3 regions of the Clostridium sp. CM027 genome follow, and region 3 is predicted to be linked to each of the others. Evidence: predicted binding sites of a transcription regulator. Region 3 holds the regulator's gene; each other region holds the start of a gene.
What was found. The regulator HrcA, encoded in region 3, represses chaperone genes, less so after heat shock. The targets are predictions, from matches to a motif close to TGTTAGCACTCNNNNNNNNNGAGTGCTAACA.

Region 1 (3,298 bases), 830 kb from region 3:
TGATACAGATTTAAATTCCTTTTCTTTGTACTTCATTATCATTTTCACAGCGAATTCGTCTACCTCATCCGTGAAATATAAAATTTCGAATCCCTTATCTGATACCATTTCAATTTGTGGTAATTTTTCAATTCGCGCGTTTGATTCTCCTGAAGCATAATAAATATATTTTTGATCCTCTGGCATTCTAGAAACATATTCATCTAAAGTAACATTCTTTTTCTCCTTTGATGAATAAAACAACAATAAATCTTGCAAAACATCTTTGTTACTTCCAAAATCGCTATAAATACCATACTTCAATTGTCTTCCAAATGCTTCATAAAATTCTTCATATTTTTCTCTTTCATTTTTAAGTAAACTATCTAACTCATTTTTAATTTTAGTTTTAATGTTTTTAGCTATAAGTTTAAGTTGTCTATCATGTTGCAGTACTTCTCTAGATATGTTAAGCGACAGATCTTCTGAATCAACTATTCCTTTTACAAAACTAAAATAGTCAGGCAATAAATCTGCACACTTATCCATGATTAAAACACCACTTGAATATAATTCTAAGCCTTTTTCATATTCTTTTGTATAGAAATCATAAGGCGTTTTTTCTGGAATATATAAAATTGAATTATAACTTATAACACCATCAACACTAATATGGATATGCCTTGCTGGTTTGTCAAATCCATAGTGCTTTTCAGCGTAAAAATTATCATAATCTTCATCAGTAAGTTCGCTTTTATTTTTTCTCCATATAGGAACCATGCTGTTTACAGTCTTTTCCTCAACGAAGTCTTCGTAGTCTGTTTCACTACCTTCTTTAAGTCTTGACTGACTTATATCCATTTTAATTGGATACCTAATGAAATCGGAGTATTTCTTTACAATAGATTTTAGTCCATTTTCATCAAGAAATTCATCAAAGTTATCATCTTCTGTATTCTCTTTTATTTTAAGTATAATTTCTGTTCCAACAGTATCTTTTGCGCAAGGTTCTATGGTATAACCCTCTGCACCATTAGATTCCCATTTATGTGCTTCATCACTACCAAAAACTTTACTTATAACAGTAATATTATCTGCTACCATAAATGCAGAATAAAATCCCACTCCAAATTGTCCAATTATGTCGTACCCATCTTTTATTTCATTTTCTTTTTTGAATGCTAAAGAGCCACTTTTAGCTATAACTCCTAGGTTATCACTAAGTTCAGCTTCTGTCATTCCAATTCCTGTATCAGAAATTTTTATTGTTCTAGTTAACTTATCACTGGCTATTGTAATATAGTAATTACCCTTATCAAAATTCAATGAATCATCCGCTAATGTCTTATAATAAATTTTATCAATAGCATCACTAGCATTAGAGATAAGTTCTCTTAAAAAAATATCCCTATGAGTATATATTGAATTTACCATCATATCCAGAATTCTCTTAGACTCCGTTTTAAACTGCTTTTTTTCCAATTAAAATTTCCCCTTTCGTACCAAATCTTCTTATTTTTTATTTTGTTAGCACTCTATGTTATCGAGTGCTAACGCTAGTTATAAACTACACCTTTTTTTATAATTTGTCAACGTACATAATATATTTTTCTTCCATCTCAAACATTTATTAATTTACTCCTGATTTGACTCTCCATTTTAAATATAGATAATTTGTTGTTTTGAATTTAATCTTATATATATATTACTTTATTTGAATTCATTTCACAATAATAATTTCCATATTACTCAATGCTAAATGATAAAAAACTTGTTTACAATTATTTTTCAACGATACTGTTTAATAATCAACAGCTTTTTTTCTGTGTTAAGTTATTTAATTAACGACATCTCATTTATATATATTTCTATGATATTATTCACTACATCGTAAATATCACTAGTATTCATAACCTCATAGTCACAATATTGTTTGTACAAGTGACCTCTCTCCTCAAACAATCTATAAAGCTTAGATGGATCTTTTGCTAGTAAGGGGCGGGTCTCAACATCTATATCCGCTACTATATTTTCAATAGGACGGTTTATGTAAATTATAATACCATTTTTCTTTAAATTTAAAATATTTTCATGTTTTTTAATCACTCCACCGCCAGTTGAAATAATTACTCGATTTTTTTTAGATAATTTCTCAACTACTTTAGATTCTATGTCTCTAAATCCAGCCTCACCATTTTTAAACATTTCAGTAATCGTAAGATTTGTACTAGCTTCAATATATGCATCTATGTCTATAAATGCCATTTCTATCTTTTCTGCGATTATTTCTCCAATGACACTTTTACCACAACCGGGCATCCCAATTAAAACTATATTTTTCATCTTTTAATTTTCTACTCCCTTTTCTAGTTCATCATAAATTTCATCAATTATTATCTTTGGGATCTTAATATCATTCCAGATTTCCTGAGCAGCAATTGCCTGGCCAACTAGCATATAAAGACCATTAACTGCTTTTAAACCCGTCTCCTTCGCATACTTTAAAAATAGGGTTTCCTTAGGATTGTAGATCATATCTACAGCGGCGCCAAATTTACCAATATGTTTCTTTTCAATTGGAGAATTGTCCAAATTAGGATACATTCCAAGTGGTGTACAGTTTACCACTATATCTGACTCTTTAAGCCCTTGAATTTCATTATAAGAAATCAATTTACAACCATTAAATTTGCTGTTTTCCTTAATCCTTGAGATATCTCTTGTAACTACAGTAATTTCAGTTATTCCCTTATTTAATAAATATTGAACCACAGTAACTGCTACTCCACCGTTTCCAAGTATTGTTGCTTTTTTATTTTTCACTTCAATATCATACTTATTGAAAAGCATTCCAATTCCAAAGTAATCTGTGTTGTATCCAATAGTTTTGTTTTCCTCAAACTTTAGGGTGTTTACAGATCCTATCGCTTTTGCTTCTATGCTAACCTCATCAAGTAATTCCATAACCTTAATTTTATAAGGAATAGTTACATTAATACCTCTTGGTTTAATAACATTAAATCCGGCCATTGCTGCTTTCAGATCTTTGCTTTTAAATTCGAAGAGATGATAATAACCCTTCATATTCAATTTATTAAATACCATTGAATGTATTTGCGGCGAAACACTATGTGATAGTTTTTCTCCAAGTAAACCATATAACCCTGACATAACTCACCCTCATTTCTTAAGTAAAACTTACTAATATCATTTATTCATTGTCAATCATTTCACTTTTATAATTGCCCAATATTTTAAAATAACGGCTATTCTTTTTAATTAACTTAATTGAAGATATAATTTTATCTTCATCTATGTT
Region 2 (3,298 bases), 1.8 Mb from region 3:
GCTGCAACAGATGCTGCGTTTTGAAGTGCTGATCTTACAACTTTTGTTGGATCAACAATCCCAGCTTTTATCATGTTTACCATTTCTCCACGTAAAGCATCATATCCATTTTCTCCAGCGCTTTCTCTTACTTTTTCTATTATAACTGAAGCTTCAGCGCCAGCATTTGTAGCTATTTGTCTTAATGGTTCTTCTAATGCTCTTTTAATTATGTTAATACCCACTTGAACATCTGGTGTATCTGATGATAATTTTGCAATCTCAGAAATAGCATTAATATAAACTGTTCCACCACCAGGAACTATTCCCTCTTCAACTGCTGCTTTTGTAGCTGCAAGAGCATCTTCTATTCGGAGTTTCTTTTCTTTTAATTCAGTTTCAGTAGCAGCTCCAACTTTTATTACAGCTACTCCGCCTGCAAGTTTAGCAAGTCTTTCTTGTAATTTTTCTCTATCAAAATCTGATGTAGTTTCTTCAATTTGCTTTTTAATTTGGGAAACTCTATCATGTATTGTATCTTTTTCACCCCTGCCATTTACTATAGTAGTGTTTTCTTTAGATATTTTAACACTTTCTGCTTTTCCAAGCATGTCAACAGTAACATCTTTTAGTTCTCTTCCTAATTCTTCGCATATAACTTCTCCTCCAGTTAGGATTGCTATATCTTGAAGCATTTCTTTTCTTCTGTCACCAAAACCTGGTGCTTTAACAGCTACACAAGTAAAAGTTCCTCTTAATTTATTAACAACTAATGTGCTTAAAGCTTCACCCTCAATATCTTCAGCAATTATTAATAACTTTTTGCCTTGTTGAACGATTTGCTCAAGTATTGGAAGTATGTCTTGTATATTAGTAATTTTCTTATCAGTTATTAAAATATATGGCTCATCAAGATTTGCTTCCATTTTTTCTGCATCTGTAACCATATATGCACTTAAATATCCTCTATCAAATTGCATTCCTTCAACAACATCAAGTTCTGTTCCCATAGATTTTGATTCTTCTACAGTTATAACACCTTCGTTGCCTACTCTTTCCATAGCATCAGCAATTAGAGCTCCCGTTACTTCATCACTAGCTGATATAGCAGCAACTCTCGATATATCTTCCTTACCATTAACTGGTTTAGAAGATTTTTTAATTTCTTCAACAGCTTTATCTACAGCCATTTTTATACCAGTTCTTATTAACATTGGATTGGCACCAGCTGTAACATTTTTTAAACCTTCTCTTATTATAGCTTGGGCAAGCAATGTAGCTGTAGTTGTACCATCTCCTGCTACATCATTTGTCTTTGTAGCAACTTCTTTAACAAGTTGTGCTCCCATATTTTCAAATGCATCTTCTAGCTCTATTTCCCTAGCTATAGTAACACCATCATTTGTTATTAATGGTGATCCAAACTTTTTATCTAAAATAACATTTCTTCCTTTAGGTCCGAGTGTTATTTTAACAGTGTTTGCAAGTTTATCTACACCTCTTTGCATAGCTCTTCTTGCTTCTTCTCCAAACAATATATCTTTAGCCATTTTAAACCCTCCTATACGACGCTAATGATTAAATAATCATTTACTATCAATTATTATTTAATTATTATTACGTTAATGTTATTTTTCAATTACAGCTAATAGTTCATCTTGCTTTAATATGATATACTCAATACCATCATATTTTATTTCACTTCCTGAATATTTAGAGAATAATATTATATCCCCTGCCTTAACTTCCATTTTAATTACTTTCCCATCTTCAACTTTTCCTGGTCCTACTGAAACTACTTCAGCCTCTTGTGGTTTTTCCTTTGAAGCTCCTGCAAGAAGTATTCCACTTTTTGTAGTTTCTTCCGCCTCTAATCTTTTAATTAACACTCTATCACTAAGTGGTCTAATATTCATTTTAAACCCCTCCTTATATATTTTTGTTGTTTTTGTTAGCACTCATCACATCTGAGTGCTAATGAGTTCTATACCTAATATTTTAATTAATAATCATTATAATATCAACTTCACCTATTCCATATATTATACCATTTATACGCAACTAAACTATATTATGTTTAGTTATCACTGCATTATATAGTTTTTCTCTTGTTTACTTACTTTTTAATGAAATTATAATTTTAGCACATTTTTATTATCATTGAATATATTTTGATTTATTGTTAAAATCACTAATAGAGGTGATTTTATGAATAGTCTATATAAATGGTTTAATAACTATTTTTTTAGAGACTCCATTTTCAGAAATGTAAAAACGCTTATTAAATTTTCATTCAAAACGTTTTTTATCTTAAGTTTTACTTTTTCTTTTATAATTTTAAGCATAAATCTTACTTTGCTTTTTAAACCATTATACTATATGGATATTGATGTTTTAAAAATTGAAGAATCTTCTAATTTAAATAAAAAGGAACTAAAGACTAATTATGACTATGTAATCACATATTTAACTCAAAATAAAATTGAAGAATTCACTCTTCCAACGCTACCTTCATCCAATAATGGTAAAATTCATTTTAAGGAAGTTAAAATAATATTTGATAATCTTAAGGTAATGCTATTTTTCTCCATATTAATAAGTATTATAGGTATAATCATAAATAAGAGACACAAAACAATAAGATACTTGTTAACTAGTTCCATTTTTCTTATTATCGTACCTATAATATTACTTATACCCTTTTTAATTAATTTCGATAAAAGCTTCACTGCTTTTCATCATATTTTCTTTAAAAATGATTACTGGTTATTTGATATTGAATACGATCCAATAATAACGATCCTTCCACAGGATTTTTTCTTCCATTGTGCAATATTAATAATTATTTTGATTACTATAAGTAGCATAATATTAAGGTGTATATATAAATCACAATATAAAAAGCTACGCTCTTTATAATATTTATAAAAAGCTACACTCTTTATAATATTTATAAAAAGCTATACTCTTTATAATATTTATAAAAAGCTATACTCTTTATAATATTTTATAAAACATGTGTTATCGTAACTTTTTAATAAGATTTTTTCTTTTTAATTACATTTTTTATTATAGTATTTCCTTTAAAAATCCCTACTATTGATATAATACTCATTGTTATGCCTATAGTTATTAAACTTGTAACATCCCATGCATCTATTTTTTGACCAAAATAAGAAGAAATAAAAATCCCTGGAATTCTACCGAGTGTTGAATATATAAAGAAATCTTTAAAAGAAACATCAGATACTCCACATATGTATATTAGAGCATCTTTAGGTATTCCTGGGATTAAAAAAAATATGAATATAACATTTTT
Region 3 (3,298 bases):
AATGTTGCGTTGTATATACATATTCCTTTTTGCAAGCAGAAGTGTTTATATTGTGATTTTCCGTCATTTGCTGGTAAAGAGGAGTGTATGCTTGATTATGCCGCAGCTCTAGCAAAAGAAATAAATAGTATAAGAGATAAAAAAATAAAAACTATATTTATAGGTGGGGGAACTCCCACCTATTTATCTTTAGCGGGCTGGGAAATGATAGGGAAAAGTATTGATAGATTGGATATGTGTGACGATTTAGAGTTTACAGTGGAAGGAAACCCCGGAACATTTACAGGGGAAATATTAAACTTTTTAAAAAAAATAGGAGTAAATAGGATCAGCATTGGACTTCAAGCCTTTCAAGATTCTTTGCTTAAAAAGCTGGGTAGAATCCATACTATTGAAGATTTTAAACAAAGCTTTCAAATGGCTAGAAATCTAGGTTTTGATAATATCAATGTAGATTTAATGTTTGGACTTCCGTCTCAAACGCTTAAGCAGTGGATAGAGACTTTAGAGAATGTAACTAACCTTAATCCAGAACACTTATCTTGCTATAGTCTAATAGTGGAAGAGGGAACGGCTTTTTATAAAGGGCTTGAAGAAGGCACATTAAAGCTTCCGGATGAGGAAATAGAACGAACTATGTACGCACAGACAATAGAATATTTAAGAGGAAAAGGGTATATACAATATGAAATTTCAAATTTTGCAAAAATCAATAAGTCATGTAGACACAATTTAGTATATTGGGAAATGGGCGAATATATAGGATGCGGCGCTTCCTCTCATTCATATAGGGATGGGTTTAGGTATAGAAATGAAGAAAATATAGAAAAATATATTAAGAAAATAAATGTTGATTGTTGTGCAATAGTGGAAAAAATAAAGAATTCATTTAAAGATGATATGGAAGAGTTTATGTTTATGGGTCTTAGAAAGAATGTAGGCATAAGCAAAAGTGAATTTAGGAAAAGATTTGACAAAGATATAGATAGTGTTTATAGGGAAGTAATAAATAAATATGTAAGTAATGGATTCATGGAGGAAAATGATAACAATATTTTTTTAACTTATGAAGGTATTGAAATATCGAATGTGATTATGGCAGAATTTCTTCTATAAATGCATTGCCATAAATTTTTGTCTAAAGATATTAATATTATAGCACCACGAAAATCAAAGGAAAGCGTAGTATACTTAATTTAAATCGATATAATCAACATATAGTGGCTAAATTAAAAAATTAAGGTTATTGACAAATACATTAGCAAATGATATTTTTAATACATACTCGTTAGCACTCAACTGTAGTGAGTGCTAATAAAAGAGGTGATATTATGGAAATGGATGAAAGAAAAATTAAAATACTTCAGGCTATAATTACAGATTATATAAATAATGGTGAGCCTGTTGGATCCAGAACCATAGCTAAAAAGTACGATTTAGGTATTAGTCCAGCTACTATAAGAAATGAAATGTCAGACCTCGAAGAGCTGGGATATATAGAACAGTTGCATACATCATCTGGTAGAAAACCATCAGATAAGGGTTATAGATTATATGTTGATAGACTTATGGAACTTACGAAATTATCCAATGAGGAAGAATATATGATCAAAAATCACCTTATTAATGCTGCTTTATATGAGGTTGATAAAATCGTTAAGCAAGCAACACAAATGCTTTCTCTTCTTACAAATCTTACATCTATAGTTAAGGCACCATCTGTTCAAAAGAGCTGTATAAAATATATTCAGCTAATGAATCTAGATGCTGAGAGTATTTTGTTTGTAATTATTACAGACAGTGGTATCATCAAAAATAATGTTATTAAGATTAGAAAACCTATTGGTAGTGATAGCATTGCAAAACTTAACAATATGCTTAATTTTAGATTGAGAAAGCTTACAATTGAGCAAATAAATTTAGAAGTTATTAATAATTTAAAAAGAGATTTAGCATTTTATCAAGAAATTTTTGATGGAATTATTCCAGCTCTATATGATAGTTTGTCTGGTGTTGAGACTTCAGAAGTATATATTCAGGGTGCTGCAAATATATTTAACTACCCAGAATATAACAATATTACTAAAGCTCGTGAGTTCTTAGTTTTAGTAGACAATAAAGAGAGTATAAATAGTTTACTAGGAGTAGGGGACATTACAGGTAATATTACAATTAAAATTGGTGAAGAAAATTTTGTTGAATGTGCTCGCGAATGCAGCATTATAACAGCTGTTTATAGCGCGTCCGGAATACCGCTCGGATCTATTGGCGTTATAGGACCAACAAGAATACCTTATGGAAAAGTTATATCTGTACTAACTGGGATAGTTAAAGAATTAAATGATAATATAGCTCAAATTTATGATGATCATAGATAAATTTTAAAATTAAAAGATTTACTTTGAGCCAGAAATGGAGGGATGATTTAGTGAATACAAATAATCAGGAAATTTTAAAAGAAGATTTAAAAGAAGAAAACACATCAATACCTAATAATGGGGCTTCAAGCTCAGTTGATGAAGCTGGCGAAAGTCAAAGCACTATGGAAGAGACAGAGGGTTCTATAGAGGAAACTGCAGAAGAAGCTGAAATAGTAGAAGAAGTTGAAGAACTTTTAGAAAGTGAAAAAGATATGAAAAAAAATAAGAAAAAATTAGAAGAAGAAAACATTAAATTACAGAGTGAGCTAGATGATTTTAAAGACAAATATTTAAGGACATCTGCTGAATATGAGAACTTTAGAAAAAGAACAGTAAAAGAGAAACATGGTATATACACAGATGCTTGCGCCGATGTTTTAAAAGAGGTTTTGCCAGTACTTGATAACTTAGAAAGAGCACTTTCTGTTGAAGGAACTGGGGAAGATCTAAGAGTCGGTGTGGAGATGACGGTAAGACAATTTAATGATGCCTTTACTAAATTAGGGGTAGAAGAATTAGTCTCAGAAGGTGAATTTGACCCAAATCTTCATAATGCAGTAATGCATGTTGAAGATGAACAATATGGAACTAATGAAATAGTAGAAGTATTCCAAAAAGGTTATAAAAAAGATAACAAGGTATTAAGGCATAGTATGGTTAAAGTTGCAAATTAAAGATTTGGATTATAAAAAAAATATTATAAAAAAATATTATAATAAAATATAAGAATTATAACAATTATAATTGTTATGGTCTAAAAGGAATATGAGGAGGAAATAATAATGGGAAAAATTATAGGAATAGATTTAGGTACAACAAACTCATGTGTAGCAGTTATGGAGGGTGGAGAACCCGTAGTAATTTCTAATTCAGAGGGT

Region 1: a site for HrcA is predicted at 1,505-1,535, ahead of htpG (molecular chaperone HtpG). Genes of this name have one in related genera too.
Region 2: a site for HrcA is predicted at 1,929-1,959, ahead of groES (co-chaperone GroES). Genes of this name have one in related genera too.

What each region holds. Positions count from the first base shown of each region.
Region 1 is NZ_CP077725.1:988,254-991,551, forward strand. It holds gene htpG (molecular chaperone HtpG) at 1-1,461, opposite strand, end outside; gene KTC92_RS04845 (shikimate kinase) at 1,813-2,322, opposite strand; gene aroE (shikimate dehydrogenase) at 2,326-3,150, opposite strand; gene pheA (prephenate dehydratase) at 3,191-3,298, opposite strand, start outside.
Region 2 is NZ_CP077725.1:2,230,802-2,234,099, forward strand. It holds gene groL (chaperonin GroEL) at 1-1,529, opposite strand, end outside; gene groES (co-chaperone GroES) at 1,608-1,895, opposite strand; gene KTC92_RS10600 (TIGR01906 family membrane protein) at 2,188-2,898, shown strand; gene KTC92_RS10605 (TVP38/TMEM64 family protein) at 3,014-3,298, opposite strand, start outside.
Region 3 is NZ_CP077725.1:157,963-161,260, forward strand. It holds gene hemW (radical SAM family heme chaperone HemW) at 1-1,116, shown strand, start outside; gene hrcA (heat-inducible transcriptional repressor HrcA) at 1,332-2,378, shown strand; gene grpE (nucleotide exchange factor GrpE) at 2,429-3,094, shown strand; gene dnaK (molecular chaperone DnaK) at 3,203-3,298, shown strand, end outside.